Regions from separate parts of the Peribacillus phoenicis genome, predicted to be linked through region 2. Evidence: a T-box and tRNA genes for the amino acid it is inferred to sense, from the RefSeq annotation. Region 2 holds a T-box; the other regions hold tRNA genes.
The links. A T-box is a leader RNA that pairs with one kind of tRNA and senses whether it is charged. The one in region 2 lies ahead of pheS (phenylalanine--tRNA ligase subunit alpha), so its partner is inferred to be a tRNA-Phe.

Region 1: it has a tRNA-Phe gene. The T-box ahead of pheS (phenylalanine--tRNA ligase subunit alpha) is inferred to sense a tRNA for this amino acid. The anticodon was not compared.
Region 3: it has a tRNA-Phe gene. The T-box ahead of pheS (phenylalanine--tRNA ligase subunit alpha) is inferred to sense a tRNA for this amino acid. The anticodon was not compared.

The regions. Positions count from the first base shown of each region.
Region 1 is NZ_JBDFMF010000001.1:4,304,993-4,309,628, reverse strand. Features, by position in the region: rRNA gene ABC374_RS21200 (23S ribosomal RNA) at 1-1,019, shown strand, start outside; rRNA gene rrf (5S ribosomal RNA) at 1,138-1,253, shown strand; tRNA gene ABC374_RS21190 (tRNA-Asn) at 1,263-1,337, shown strand; tRNA gene ABC374_RS21185 (tRNA-Ser) at 1,343-1,434, shown strand; tRNA gene ABC374_RS21180 (tRNA-Glu) at 1,444-1,518, shown strand; tRNA gene ABC374_RS21175 (tRNA-Val) at 1,534-1,609, shown strand; tRNA gene ABC374_RS21170 (tRNA-Met) at 1,713-1,786, shown strand; tRNA gene ABC374_RS21165 (tRNA-Asp) at 1,792-1,867, shown strand; tRNA gene ABC374_RS21160 (tRNA-Phe) at 1,880-1,955, shown strand; tRNA gene ABC374_RS21155 (tRNA-Thr) at 1,963-2,038, shown strand; tRNA gene ABC374_RS21150 (tRNA-Tyr) at 2,055-2,138, shown strand; tRNA gene ABC374_RS21145 (tRNA-Trp) at 2,149-2,222, shown strand; tRNA gene ABC374_RS21140 (tRNA-His) at 2,240-2,315, shown strand; tRNA gene ABC374_RS21135 (tRNA-Gln) at 2,351-2,425, shown strand; tRNA gene ABC374_RS21130 (tRNA-Gly) at 2,429-2,503, shown strand; tRNA gene ABC374_RS21125 (tRNA-Cys) at 2,512-2,585, shown strand; tRNA gene ABC374_RS21120 (tRNA-Leu) at 2,594-2,674, shown strand; gene ABC374_RS21115 (hypothetical protein) at 3,324-3,707, opposite strand; gene ABC374_RS21110 (hypothetical protein) at 4,621-4,636, opposite strand, start outside.
Region 2 is NZ_JBDFMF010000001.1:3,589,254-3,593,889, reverse strand. Features, by position in the region: gene sspI (small acid-soluble spore protein SspI) at 1-30, opposite strand, end outside; gene ABC374_RS17620 (TrmH family RNA methyltransferase) at 153-911, shown strand; T-box leader at 956-1,197, shown strand; gene pheS (phenylalanine--tRNA ligase subunit alpha) at 1,256-2,296, shown strand; gene pheT (phenylalanine--tRNA ligase subunit beta) at 2,325-4,636, shown strand, end outside.
Region 3 is NZ_JBDFMF010000001.1:4,538,568-4,543,203, forward strand. Features, by position in the region: gene ABC374_RS22425 (1,4-dihydroxy-2-naphthoate polyprenyltransferase) at 152-1,072, shown strand; gene ABC374_RS22430 (TraR/DksA C4-type zinc finger protein) at 1,219-1,968, shown strand; tRNA gene ABC374_RS22435 (tRNA-Glu) at 2,010-2,081, opposite strand; tRNA gene ABC374_RS22440 (tRNA-Ser) at 2,085-2,175, opposite strand; tRNA gene ABC374_RS22445 (tRNA-Asn) at 2,177-2,251, opposite strand; tRNA gene ABC374_RS22450 (tRNA-Ile) at 2,264-2,340, opposite strand; tRNA gene ABC374_RS22455 (tRNA-Gly) at 2,346-2,419, opposite strand; tRNA gene ABC374_RS22460 (tRNA-His) at 2,424-2,499, opposite strand; tRNA gene ABC374_RS22465 (tRNA-Phe) at 2,516-2,591, opposite strand; tRNA gene ABC374_RS22470 (tRNA-Asp) at 2,615-2,690, opposite strand; tRNA gene ABC374_RS22475 (tRNA-Met) at 2,697-2,770, opposite strand; tRNA gene ABC374_RS22480 (tRNA-Ser) at 2,874-2,966, opposite strand; tRNA gene ABC374_RS22485 (tRNA-Ile) at 2,987-3,063, opposite strand; tRNA gene ABC374_RS22490 (tRNA-Met) at 3,074-3,150, opposite strand; tRNA gene ABC374_RS22495 (tRNA-Ala) at 3,179-3,254, opposite strand; tRNA gene ABC374_RS22500 (tRNA-Pro) at 3,272-3,348, opposite strand; tRNA gene ABC374_RS22505 (tRNA-Arg) at 3,358-3,434, opposite strand; tRNA gene ABC374_RS22510 (tRNA-Leu) at 3,444-3,532, opposite strand; tRNA gene ABC374_RS22515 (tRNA-Gly) at 3,545-3,619, opposite strand; tRNA gene ABC374_RS22520 (tRNA-Leu) at 3,628-3,709, opposite strand; tRNA gene ABC374_RS22525 (tRNA-Lys) at 3,718-3,793, opposite strand; tRNA gene ABC374_RS22530 (tRNA-Thr) at 3,814-3,889, opposite strand; tRNA gene ABC374_RS22535 (tRNA-Val) at 3,900-3,975, opposite strand; rRNA gene rrf (5S ribosomal RNA) at 3,987-4,102, opposite strand; rRNA gene ABC374_RS22545 (23S ribosomal RNA) at 4,221-4,636, opposite strand, start outside.

The sequences.
Region 1 (4,636 bases), 720 kb from region 2:
TTGAACCGAAGCCCCAGTAAACGGCGGCCGTAACTATAACGGTCCTAAGGTAGCGAAATTCCTTGTCGGGTAAGTTCCGACCCGCACGAAAGGTGTAACGATCTGGGCACTGTCTCAACGAGAGACTCGGTGAAATTATAGTACCTGTGAAGATGCAGGTTACCCGCGACAGGACGGAAAGACCCCGTGGAGCTTTACTGCAGCCTGATATTGAATTTTGGTACAGCTTGTACAGGATAGGTAGGAGCCTGAGAAGCCGGAGCGCCAGCTTCGGTGGAGGCGTTGGTGGGATACTACCCTGGCTGTATTGAAATTCTAACCCGCGCCCCTTATCGGGGTGGGAGACAGTGTCAGGTGGGCAGTTTGACTGGGGCGGTCGCCTCCTAAAGAGTAACGGAGGCGCCCAAAGGTTCCCTCAGAATGGTTGGAAATCATTCGTAGAGTGTAAAGGCACAAGGGAGCTTGACTGCGAGACCTACAAGTCGAGCAGGGACGAAAGTCGGGCTTAGTGATCCGGTGGTTCCGCATGGAAGGGCCATCGCTCAACGGATAAAAGCTACCCCGGGGATAACAGGCTTATCTCCCCCAAGAGTCCACATCGACGGGGAGGTTTGGCACCTCGATGTCGGCTCATCGCATCCTGGGGCTGTAGTCGGTCCCAAGGGTTGGGCTGTTCGCCCATTAAAGCGGTACGCGAGCTGGGTTCAGAACGTCGTGAGACAGTTCGGTCCCTATCCGTCGCGGGCGCAGGAAATTTGAGAGGAGCTGTCCTTAGTACGAGAGGACCGGGATGGACGCACCGCTGGTGTACCAGTTGTCTTGCCAAAGGCATAGCTGGGTAGCTACGTGCGGACGGGATAAGTGCTGAAAGCATCTAAGCATGAAGCCCCCCTCAAGATGAGATTTCCCATGGCGCAAGCTAGTAAGATCCCTGAAAGATGATCAGGTTGATAGGTCAGAGGTGGAAGCATGGTGACATGTGGAGCTGACTGATACTAATAGATCGAGGACTTAACCAACGCTTTTTAAAAATGAAATACCTTCTTATTATCTAGTTTTGAAAGAATGAAAATTTCTTCTTGCATTTTCTCAAAAAGACGTTATAATAATATATGTCTTGAAAAAATGTAAACATTGTTTGGTGACGATAGCGAAGAGGTCACACCCGTTCCCATTCCGAACACGGCAGTTAAGCTCTTCAGCGCCGATGGTAGTTGGGGGTTTCCCCCTGTGAGAGTAGGACGTCGCCAAGCTTATATTGTTCCGCAGTAGCTCAGTGGTAGAGCATTCGGCTGTTAACCGAACGGTCGTAGGTTCGAGTCCTACCTGCGGAGCCATTATTGGAGAGCTGTCCGAGTGGCCGAAGGAGCACGATTGGAAATCGTGTAGACGGGTAACCCTGTCTCAAGGGTTCAAATCCCTTGCTCTCCGCCATTTATACCTGGCCCGTTGGTCAAGCGGTTAAGACACCGCCCTTTCACGGCGGTAACACGGGTTCGAATCCCGTACGGGTCACCATTTAGACAACATATTGGAGGATTAGCTCAGCTGGGAGAGCATCTGCCTTACAAGCAGAGGGTCGGCGGTTCGATCCCGTCATCCTCCACCATTTTTCAATAAGATCAGGTTGTTTCTGCATAAAGGATTGATTATTCAGCCCATTGAAACGCTCAACACGAAAACTTGATGCTCAATAGCAACATTATTACCGTCGCGGGGTGGAGCAGTCCGGTAGCTCGTCGGGCTCATAACCCGAAGGTCGCAGGTTCAAATCCTGTCCCCGCAATCTATGGTCCCGTGGTGTAGCGGTTAACATGCCTGCCTGTCACGCAGGAGATCGCGGGTTCGATTCCCGTCGGGACCGCCATTTTTATTGTTTGGCTCAGTAGCTCAGTCGGTAGAGCAAAGGACTGAAAATCCTTGTGTCGGCGGTTCGATTCCGTCCTGAGCCACCATAGTAGTGCCGGTGTAGCTCAACTGGTAGAGCAACTGACTTGTAATCAGTAGGTTGGGGGTTCAAGTCCTCTTGCCGGCACCATGTTTCATCCATATGCGGAGGGGTAGCGAAGTGGCTAAACGCGGCGGACTGTAAATCCGCTCCTTCGGGTTCGGCAGTTCGAATCTGCCCCCCTCCACCATTTTTCTTACAGGGGTATAGTTTAAAGGTAGAACAGAGGTCTCCAAAACCTCCAGTGTGGGTTCGAGTCCTACTACCCCTGCCAATTTCAATCCTATAATGGCGATTGTGGCGAAGTGGTTAACGCACCTGATTGTGGTTCAGGCATTCGTGGGTTCGATTCCCATCAGTCGCCCCATTTTAAAAAACATGGTATAATGATTACAACGTTATTGGGCTATAGCCAAGCGGTAAGGCAACGGATTTTGATTCCGTCATGCGAAGGTTCGATCCCTTCTAGCCCAGCCATATGCGAAAGTAGTTCAGTGGTAGAATACAACCTTGCCAAGGTTGGGGTCGCGGGTTCGAATCCCGTCTTTCGCTCCAAAAACGTTGGCGGCATAGCCAAGCGGTAAGGCAGAGGTCTGCAAAACCTTTACCACCGGTTCGATTCCGGTTGCCGCCTCCAACAAACATGCCGGTGTGGCGGAATTGGCAGACGCGCACGACTCAAAATCGTGTTCCTCTGGAGTGCCGGTTCGACCCCGGCCACCGGTATCAAAAGAAGTCGAAACATGGTGCTTATATCAGTAATTTAATAGTGAATAAGTACCGCAATTTAAACCGTTTCTCACAGTAGTGGGTAACGGTTTTTTTGTGTTTATTTTTTGAGAAATGGTCTTTACTAAATATCTTCTAATCGTGTGAACTAATCGTGTGCATAGATAGGGGTGATTACTGTAATGGCTAGGCGGAAAAATGGTTTAAGTGAAGCTGAACTTTCTATTGTTCGTCAAAAAAAGCAATCGTACGTCCAATCGTTCAAAGATGCATGAGAACTGTTTGAAAGAGATTGTGATATACGCAATTTGAGACCGTACACCATCAAGTATTATCGTAATGAAATTTCAGTTTTTCTAACTCACTAATCTGAACAGGGTATAGACTTAACTGTACTTAAACCTTCCAGTGTTACTGAAGAACACGTAAAGGAAAACTTCCAGAAAAATTAATTGATTTAAATGACATGATGTTGAATAGATTTATGTTAGACGCATATTTGTCTACTCTAACAAAGGAATTAGACAAGGAGAGAATAAAACTAAACGAAATCATACCTTTAATTTACCCTAACTAATATTTTAAATTAATGCAGAAATATTAGTTAATTGTGACCAACTGCTGGAGATACAGTTGGTCAATAACTTTACATATCATTCAATAAATATTCTTCTAATATTGACCGCATACGTTTACTTGGAATGTATAGGTTAATAGCTTTACCTTTCCTGATTCTGCTTCTCCATATCCACTGAATGAATTCAGATAATGCATACATATCTTCATTCACCTCTATGCCACGTACACTAAAGAATTTCTTTTCATACGGATTCATGAAGCGATTCACCACATAAGCAAGCGATTCCTTTTCTTTAAATTCGTTTGTTGCACGTGCATTACAAGCAACAAATCCTTTCGTGTTTCCTTTACTCTTCTGTTGTTTCCATTCTTGATAGACAGATGGAAATGTGTCAGTCAATTCGATTTTCCTTCTACCAAACTTTACTCCATTGCGAATTTGTAACTTCACCTCCTTCTTTTTGGCGTGTCTTTTTATGTGGACGATCTAACTCCAGACTATGTTGAAATTAATGGTGAGGAACATTTTGATTTTTTTAATTGTACAATAATTAGAATTTAAGTTGCACGTTTTATTGTATACCTTAAATGTTTTTTTGGGGGTTTCTTTTTTGGTGATTGGCGTTTCTAAAAAAAAATCTTGAGATGTGAAATAACTGGTAAAATAGTTTAAATAAATAGGAAGTGGGTAGTTTTGGGATATTTAATTTTGGGCTTTATTATCGTAGTGGTTCTTATAGTTTTGGTTTCTTTATTTGTTGGGTGAAAATTGATACATCCGAATGCGAAACCTGTAAATAGTTATCCTAGTGATTATTTAATGGAATTTGAAGATATAGAATTCAAAAGTAGGGGGAATGAAATAAATTTATAGGGATGGTTTATACCGGCTTTGGGGAAAGAAAAAATGGTCTTGATTTTTGGCTATGGATACTTGGCAAATAGAGTAGAACCTAGGGCTAATGCGTTGGAATTAGTAAAATTTCTAATTGGCGAGGAGGTTAGTTGCTTGCTTTTTGATTTTAGGGCTTGGGTAAATTCAGAGGGTAATATGACCACTTTGGGTTATTATGAAAAAAATGATATGCAAGGTGCTGTTGATTGGGTTAATAGGTTTTTCTATGGGTGGTGCTACTGCATTATTAGCAGCAGCGGAGGAAGAGTGTGTGGGAACTGTGATTGCAGACAGTCCATTCAGTGACTTGAGGTCATACTTTTTGAGAGTATGTTTTAATTCACAAAGCTTCCTAAATAACCATTTACGCCAATTATTCTTTGGTTATTACCTTTTATTTCTCGTATAGATATAAATAGTATAAAGCCCATAGAAGCTATTGAAAAAATTTATCCGAGGAAAATACTATTTATACACAGTGATTC
Region 2 (4,636 bases):
GATGATCGCATTACGTAAGTTTAAATTCATAATTATTCCTCCTCTAACACATAATGACTGACATTAATAGCATTTCACAAACTCGCATGCAATATGTATGTGAATTGCGTTATAATAGGAAAATCAGTGTGAAGTTAAAGGAGCGTTTACCCTTGAAATATATCGAATCCTTAAAAAACCCGCAAGTTAAGCAATGGAAAAAACTTTTGACCAAAAAAGAACGCGATAAAACAGGTAAATATTTAATCGAGGGTTTTCACCTAGTTGAAGAAGCCTTAAAAGAAGAAATCGTCTTGGAAGTGATCATAAATGAAGAAACTGAAATGCCTGCCCATTTTAAGGTGGAAGGCACAGAACTCATTTATGTGAAAAATGATATTATGAAGGCGATATGCGATACCGAAGCCCCGCAGGGAATTGCCGCGGTTTGTGAACAGAAATCAACGAGCATGGCGTCCATCAATCCGGATAAGCTATTGTTGATCGATGCCGTTCAAGATCCAGGTAATATTGGAACGATGATCAGGACAGCGGATGCAGCTGGAATCGATGCAGTCATACTTGGCGAAGGGTGTGCTGATTTGTATAATCCTAAAGTGGTCCGTTCGACGCAAGGAAGCCTCTTTCATATGCCTGTCATTAAAGGGAACCTTTCCGAAATCATCGATGAGCTGAAGCAAAGCGGCACACCGGTTTATGGCACGGCATTAGAAGGGGCATCGCCATTTGAAGAAGTGGAAAAGTCTTCCCAATTTGCCCTGCTGGTCGGTAATGAAGGCCAAGGAGTATCGAAGGAATTACTGGAGAAAACGACTAAAAACCTCTATATTCCCATCTACGGAAAAAGTGAATCATTGAATGTGGGGATCGCTGCCGGGATTTTAATGTACCATTTACGAAAATCGATTTGAAACGGCCGAAGAATTATAATATAATAAAACAGAATTTTATAATGAAAACAACGATGACAAAGAGTAGTAGCTTAAGTTAACCATATCCAGGGAGAAAATGCCTTGACTGAAAGCATTTTTATGGCACTGCTTAAATGAATTCACCTTTCGAGTTGGCATTGGGAAGACAGAATGTCCGAAAAATGTTCCGGTGAAGAGCCGTTATTTTTAATGAAGTGAGTGCAGAAGTTTTTTTGTTTGTGCACTAATAAGGGTGGTACCGCGATACATAAACCTCGTCCCTTTAGGGATCGGGGTTTTTTTGTGTTCATTTTTACAAAAGGAAAATAAAGGAGGAAGACATGATGCAGGAACGTTTACTAGAACTGCAGGAAGAAGCGTTGCAAAAAGTTGCCGCCGCTTCCGAATTAAAAGAACTGAATGAAGTCCGTGTTGCTTATTTAGGGAAAAAAGGGCCAATCACTGAGGTATTGCGCGGCATGGGTAAATTATCTGCCGAAGAACGCCCGAAAATCGGGGCACTAGCCAATGATGTACGGGAAGCGATCGCAACAAAGATCGAGGAGAAACAAAAAGCGCTTGAAACTGCGGCAGTCAATGCCAAGCTAGCAACTGAAACCATTGACGTCACACTTCCAGGACGTCCGGTAAACAAGGGGAATCTACACCCATTAACACGTGTCGTGGAAGAAATCGAAGACTTATTCATCGGGATGGGTTATACCGTTGCGGAAGGTCCTGAAGTCGAAAGCGACTACTACAACTTCGAGGCACTTAACTTGCCAAAAAGCCATCCGGCACGTGATATGCAGGATTCCTTCTACATCACGGATGAAATCCTTATGCGTACGCACACTTCACCTGTTCAAGCCAGAACGATGGAAAAACATAAAGGTCAAGGTCCTGTTAAAATCATTTGCCCAGGAAAAGTTTATCGCCGTGATAACGATGATGCGACACACTCCCACCAATTCCAGCAAATTGAAGGGTTGGTCATCGATGAGAACATCAGCATGAGCGACCTGAAAGGAACGCTAGACGTATTTGCGAAAAAAGTATTCGGGCAAGACCGTGAAATCCGTCTTCGTCCAAGTTTCTTCCCATTTACGGAGCCTTCCGTCGAAGTGGATATTTCTTGTAAAATCTGCGGCGGTAAAGGCTGCAGCGTATGTAAACAAACAGGCTGGATCGAAGTGCTTGGCGGCGGGATCGTTCATCCGAACGTCCTTGAAATGGCTGGCTTCGATTCCAAGAAATACTCTGGATTCGCATTTGGAATCGGCGTGGAACGGATTGCCATGTTGAAGTACGGTGTGGACGATATCCGTCATTTCTATACGAATGATGTTCGATTCTTAAAACAATTCAACCATCACGAAGCATAAATTTTTATTTTAAAAAGGAGGACCTACCATGTTTGTTTCATATAAATGGTTACAAGATTATGTTGACCTTTCAGGCATCAATGCGACGGAGCTAGCTGACAAAATCACGAAAAGCGGCATTGAAGTTGAAGGGGTGGAAAAGAAAAGTGAAGGGCTAAAAGGGGTCGTCATCGGGCATGTCATAGAACGTGAACAACATCCAAATGCGGATAAATTGAATAAATGCCAAGTTGATATCGGGGCCGAAAATCCCGTTCAGATCATCTGTGGAGCACCGAATGTAGATAAAGGCCAAAAAGTCGCAGTCGCTACTGTTGGCGCAGTCCTTCCAGGTAATTTCAAAATCAAGAAAGCGAAACTTCGCGGAGAGGAATCGCACGGGATGATTTGCTCGCTTCAAGAATTGGGCTTCGAATCCAAGCTTGTTTCCAAGGATTATGCGACAGGTATCTTCGTCTTCCCTAATGATGTGGAAGTAGGGAAAGATGCATTGGAGGAACTTGGTTTAAGTGATGAAGTGCTGGAACTTGGGCTGACTCCAAACCGCTCCGACGCATTGAGCATGCTTGGTGTTGCATACGAAGTGGGAGCCATTCTAGGCCGGGAAGTGAAATGGCCGGTAGTCGAGAAAGAAGAGGCTGCTGAAAAAGCAACTGATTATATCAGTGTCAAAGTGGAAGCGAAAGAAGATAACCCGATATACATTGCTAAAATCATCAAAGATGTTAAGATTGGACCCTCACCGCTTTGGATGCAAACTAGGTTGATGTCTGCAGGTATCCGACCTCATAATAATGTGGTGGATATCACGAACTACATTTTACTTGAATACGGCCAACCTCTCCATGCCTTTGATTATGACCGCTTTGGTTCAAAGGAAATCGTCATCCGCAGAGCAAATGATGCTGAAAAAATCGTAACATTGGATGAAGCGGAACGCACTTTGACACCTGACCATTTAGTGATCACAAATGGCAGCGAGCCTGTTGCGATTGCTGGTGTGATGGGCGGAGCGGATTCCGAAGTGAAAAATGATACGACGAACATCATTATTGAAAGTGCATATTTTGCAGGTACAGTAGTTCGCAAAGCTTCAAAGGACCATGGATTACGTAGTGAAGCCAGTGCCCGCTTTGAAAAAGGCGTCGACCCGGCCCGTGTTCGTGAAGCTGGAGAACGTGCAGCACAATTGATTGCACAATATGCAGGCGGAACAGTCTTACAAGGAGCAGCAGAAGTTGACGAATTGACAATGGAACCTGCGGTCATTAACATCACTCTTGAAAAAATCAACACCCTTCTTGGCACAAGCATGACCGTATCAGTTGTGGAGTCAATCTTCAAACGTCTGCAATTCGGCGTGGAACTTGACAATGAAACATTCACGATCACAGTGCCGACGCGCCGTGGCGATATTACGATTGAAGCTGATTTAGTCGAAGAGGCTGCACGTTTATATGGATATGATAACATTCCCGCTACACTGCCAATCGGTTCTGCTACCCCAGGCCAATTGACTGACTATCAAATTAAACGGCGGAAGGCACGCCGTACACTTGAAGGCGCAGGCCTTTATCAAGCGGTGACCTATTCACTGACAAGCCAGGAAAAAGCGTCACAATTCGCATTGGAAGCAAGAGAATCCATACGATTAGCAATGCCAATGAGTGAAGAACGGAGCCAGCTGCGTTTAAGCATTGTGCCTCAATTGCTGGAAGTCGTGAAATATAACAATGCTCGCCAAATTGATTCACTGGCACTGTATGAAATCGGTTCGGTATTCTTTAAGCGTGACGAACAAGAACTGCCTGAAGAAAAAGAACATATTGCTGGAGCAATCACAGGCCTATGGGAGTCACATTTATGGCAAGGTGAAAAGAAACCAGTGGATTTCTTTGTAGCCAAAGGCGTGATCGAAGCATTATTCGACACACTTGGATTAGCTGATCAAATCAGTTATCGCCAAGCGGAAATCAACGACATGCATCCAGGACGGACAGCGGAAATACTATTGAATGGTGAAGTGATTGGCTTTATCGGCCAAGTGCACCCAACTGTCCAAAAAGACTTGGATATTAAAGAAACATACATTTTCGAACTTTCCTTAAAAGCATTGGCAGAAGCCGAAGTTGCGCCGATTTCGTACCAAACCATTCCGCGCTATCCATCAACCACACGCGATATAGCGCTTGTTGTGGATCAAGCTACGAAAGCCGGGGACATTCAGGATATTATTGAAGAAGCTGGTGGCAAGCTGCTGAAAGAAGTAAGCATCTTCGACTTATACGAAGGTGAAAGAATGGAGGAAGGCAAGAAATCCATTGCCTACTCACTGAAATA
Region 3 (4,636 bases), 950 kb from region 2:
AATACCCTGGATTTTGGAAATGGATCATCCAGGAATTCCAATTATCGCCCTTACCCACTTTTCCTGCATTTATTAGGATAACCTTTTGTGCAACATTTCAATATTTGTTATAATTTCGAGAGAACCAATAATGATTTTGAGGAGAGAAATAATGCAAACAGAATACGATGGACTTCCCCTTAAACGGACCTGGAAGATTTGGTGGGAGTTAATACGTCCACATACACTAACCGCAGCTTTTGTCCCAGTCTTACTTGGAACTGTGATTGCACTTTTGGAAGATGGAGTGAATTGGTTACTCTTCGCTGCCATGATGATTGCCAGTATCCTGATTCAAGCTGCAACCAATTTATTCAATGAATACTACGATTTCAAGAGAGGCTTGGATACGGAGGAATCCGTAGGCATCGGCGGCGGGATCGTCCGTCATGGGATGACCCCCAAACTAATCATGAGCTTGGCCCTATGCATGTATGCCATCGCCTTGATAATTGGAATCTATATCTGTGCCGCATCATCTTGGTGGCTTGCTGCAGTAGGACTGGTTTGCATGCTTGTCGGCTATCTTTATACAGGCGGTCCCCTGCCCATTTCATATACACCATTCGGGGAACTTTTTTCTGGATTGTTCATGGGCTTTTTGATAATCTTGATCGCCTTTTTCATTCAAACCGGTGATGTTTCTTCAACAGCCATCTTAATTGCCATTCCAAGTGGGATTTTGGTTGGGCTGATCAACTTATCCAATAACCTACGTGACCATGATGGAGATAAGGCTCATGGGCGCAAAACGATGCCTGTAGTGATGGGCAGGAAAAACGCCCTGACATTCATGGCAATAATGTTCGCCTTCTCTTATCTATGGCTTGTTGGGCTAGTCCTTACCGGAAGCGTAACGGCGTGGATTCTCCTTGCCTTCCTTAGCATACCGAAGGCCATGGCCGCAATCAAAGGCTTCGTAGGCAAAACACAGCCGATCACGATGGTCCCGGCAATGAAAGCCACGGCCCAAACGAACACCTTCTTTGGCTTACTCATGGCCATTGGATTATTCATCAGCTATCTTATATAATCTCCGAGGACTGAGCTCATCCGCTCAGTCCTTTTTTCTATGTTCCGATGCATATTGTTTTCCTATACTCCAATTCGGGTAATAGATAATACAACCATCTTACCAATATAAAATGAGATTTGGACTTTAGAAGGAGTGAATAGGATATGGCAACGAAACATCAAACGCAAAAATTAAAAAAGGAACTGCTTCAAGAAAGAAATGAATTAAGTAGTAGAATTCAAAATGATGAACAATCCGTTCTGGATAAAAGCCAGACGGAATCCGTAGGGGAATTATCATCTTATGATAATCATCCTGCTGACCTAGGAACCGAATTATTCGAGATGGAACGGAATCAAGCACTCGATGAGCATGCACAATCAGAAATGGAGAAAATCGAGGAAGCATTAAAAGCAATGGAAGAAGGTTCGTATGGCCAGTGTAAAACCTGCAATAGGGAAATCCCCATCGAGAGGCTTGAAGCGATCCCAAGCACCCTCTACTGTGTCGAGCATGCCCCGGAAGGTCCTAATACACAAGAGCGACCAGTGGAAGAGGATATATTGATTCCATCCAAGGGTGATCATTTTGAAAACCGTCATGGAAATGAAATAGTGGATAAAGAGGATAGCTTTGGTGAAGTCGCCAAATTCGGTACATCCGAAACGCCATCTGATTACACCGGCGATCATGACAATTATAATGACCTTTATAAAACCGAAGATGAAACGGATGGATTTCCAGAAGACTATGAAGGATTTGCAGCAAATGATATCGAAGGTAAAAATAGGGTGGATATACCGAACAAAAAGCAAAAGGAATATGAAGATACATTAGAAGAAGAAAATATCGATTCCCTGCTTGGGGACATCCCTTATAAACAAAAAGATAGTTATGTCAATGAAAAGAAATGAAAAAAAGAAGCATACATGAATGTATGCTTCCTTTTTTGTTATGACCCGTACGGGATTCGAACCCGTGTTACCGCCGTGAAAGGGCGGTGTCTTAACCGCTTGACCAACGGGCCAAATGGCGGAGAAGGAGGGATTTGAACCCTCGCGCCGCTCGCGCGACCTACACCCTTAGCAGGGGCGCCTCTTCAGCCTCTTGAGTACTTCCCCATGGCTCCGCAGGTAGGACTCGAACCTACGACCGTTCGGTTAACAGCCGAATGCTCTACCACTGAGCTACTGCGGAACAATATGAATATGGTGGGCCTAAATGGACTCGAACCATCGACCTCACGCTTATCAGGCGTGCGCTCTAACCAGCTGAGCTATAGGCCCATATTTGGAGCGGGTGAAGGGAATCGAACCCTCATCATCAGCTTGGAAGGCTGAGGTTTTACCACTAAACTACACCCGCGAAATGGGGCGACTGATGGGAATCGAACCCACGAATGCCTGAACCACAATCAGGTGCGTTAACCACTTCGCCACAACCGCCGTAATATGAAAGATATGGTGGCTCAGGACGGAATCGAACCGCCGACACAAGGATTTTCAGTCCTTTGCTCTACCGACTGAGCTACTGAGCCCCATTTGTATTAAATTTAAAAAATGGCGGTCCCGACGGGAATCGAACCCGCGATCTCCTGCGTGACAGGCAGGCATGTTAACCGCTACACCACGGGACCTAATAATTGCGGGGACAGGATTTGAACCTGCGACCTTCGGGTTATGAGCCCGACGAGCTACCGGACTGCTCCACCCCGCGACGGTAATAATGAAACGATTTGCATCAAGTTTTCGTGTATATCGTTTTTTCGCTTCCTCTATGTAAGGTTGTTTAAAAACAACTTGCTGCTTTTTTAAAAAAATGGAGGAGGTAGAGGGATTCGAACCCCCGCGGGATTTGACTCCCCTGTCGGTTTTCAAGACCGATCCCTTCAGCCGAACTTGGGTATACCTCCACGGCATTAAAAAATGAATATGGTGGACCTTGTAGGACTCGAACCTACGACCGGACGGTTATGAGCCGTCTGCTCTAACCAGCTGAGCTAAAGGTCCTTATATTTATTGGTAGCGGCGGAGGGGATCGAACCCCCGACCTCACGGGTATGAACCGTACGCTCTAGCCAGCTGAGCTACACCGCCAATATAATATAAGTATCTGATTGAAAAATGGTGGAGCCTAGCGGGATCGAACCGCTGACCTCCTGCGTGCAAGGCAGGCGCTCTCCCAGCTGAGCTAAGGCCCCATTCATTAAAAATCACGTGGTCGGGAAGACAGGATTCGAACCTGCGACCCCTTGGTCCCAAACCAAGTGCTCTACCAAGCTGAGCTACTTCCCGCAATAAACATGGTGCGCCCGGCGGGAGTCGAACCTACAACCTTCTGATTCGTAGTCAGATGCTCTATCCAATTGAGCTACGGGCGCATATTAAGATGGTGCCGAGGACCGGAATCGAACCGGTACGGTAGTCACCTACCGCAGGATTTTAAGTCCTGTGCGTCTGCCAGTTCCGCCACCCCGGCACATACGAAAAGTGGAGCGGAAGACGGGATTCGAACCCGCGACCCCAACCTTGGCAAGGTTGTATTCTACCACTGAACTACTTCCGCATGTAAGATGCGGGTGAAGGGACTTGAACCCCCACGCCTTGCGGCGCCAGATCCTAAGTCTGGTGCGTCTGCCAATTCCGCCACACCCGCATATAAAATGGTGAGCCATGAAGGATTCGAACCTTCGACCCTCTGATTAAAAGTCAGATGCTCTACCAACTGAGCTAATGGCTCGTGCTTGTACTATCTTAAAATGGTGCCGGCAAGAGGACTTGAACCCCCAACCTACTGATTACAAGTCAGTTGCTCTACCAGTTGAGCTACACCGGCAGGTGTAAAATGGTGGAGGATGACGGGATCGAACCGCCGACCCTCTGCTTGTAAGGCAGATGCTCTCCCAGCTGAGCTAATCCTCCATATAAAACCTGCTTGGCGACGTCCTACTCTCACAGGGGGAAACCCCCAACTACCATCGGCGCTGAAGAGCTTAACTGCCGTGTTCGGAATGGGAACGGGTGTGACCTCTTCGCTATCGTCACCAAACAATGTTTACATTTTTTCAAGACATATATTATTATAACGTCTTTTTGAGAAAATGCAAGAAGAAATTTTCATTCCTTCAAAACTAGATAATAAGAAGGTATTTCATTTTTAAAAAGCGTTGGTTAAGTCCTCGATCTATTAGTATCAGTCAGCTCCACATGTCACCATGCTTCCACCTCTGACCTATCAACCTGATCATCTTTCAGGGATCTTACTAGCTTGCGCCATGGGAAATCTCATCTTGAGGGGGGCTTCATGCTTAGATGCTTTCAGCACTTATCCCGTCCGCACGTAGCTACCCAGCTATGCCTTTGGCAAGACAACTGGTACACCAGCGGTGCGTCCATCCCGGTCCTCTCGTACTAAGGACAGCTCCTCTCAAATTTCCTGCGCCCGCGACGGATAGGGACCGAACTGTCTCACGACGTTCTGAACCCAGCTCGCGTACCGCTTTAATGGGCGAACAGCCCAACCCTTGGGACCGACTACAGCCCCAGGATGCGATGAGCCGACATCGAGGTGCCAAACCTCCCC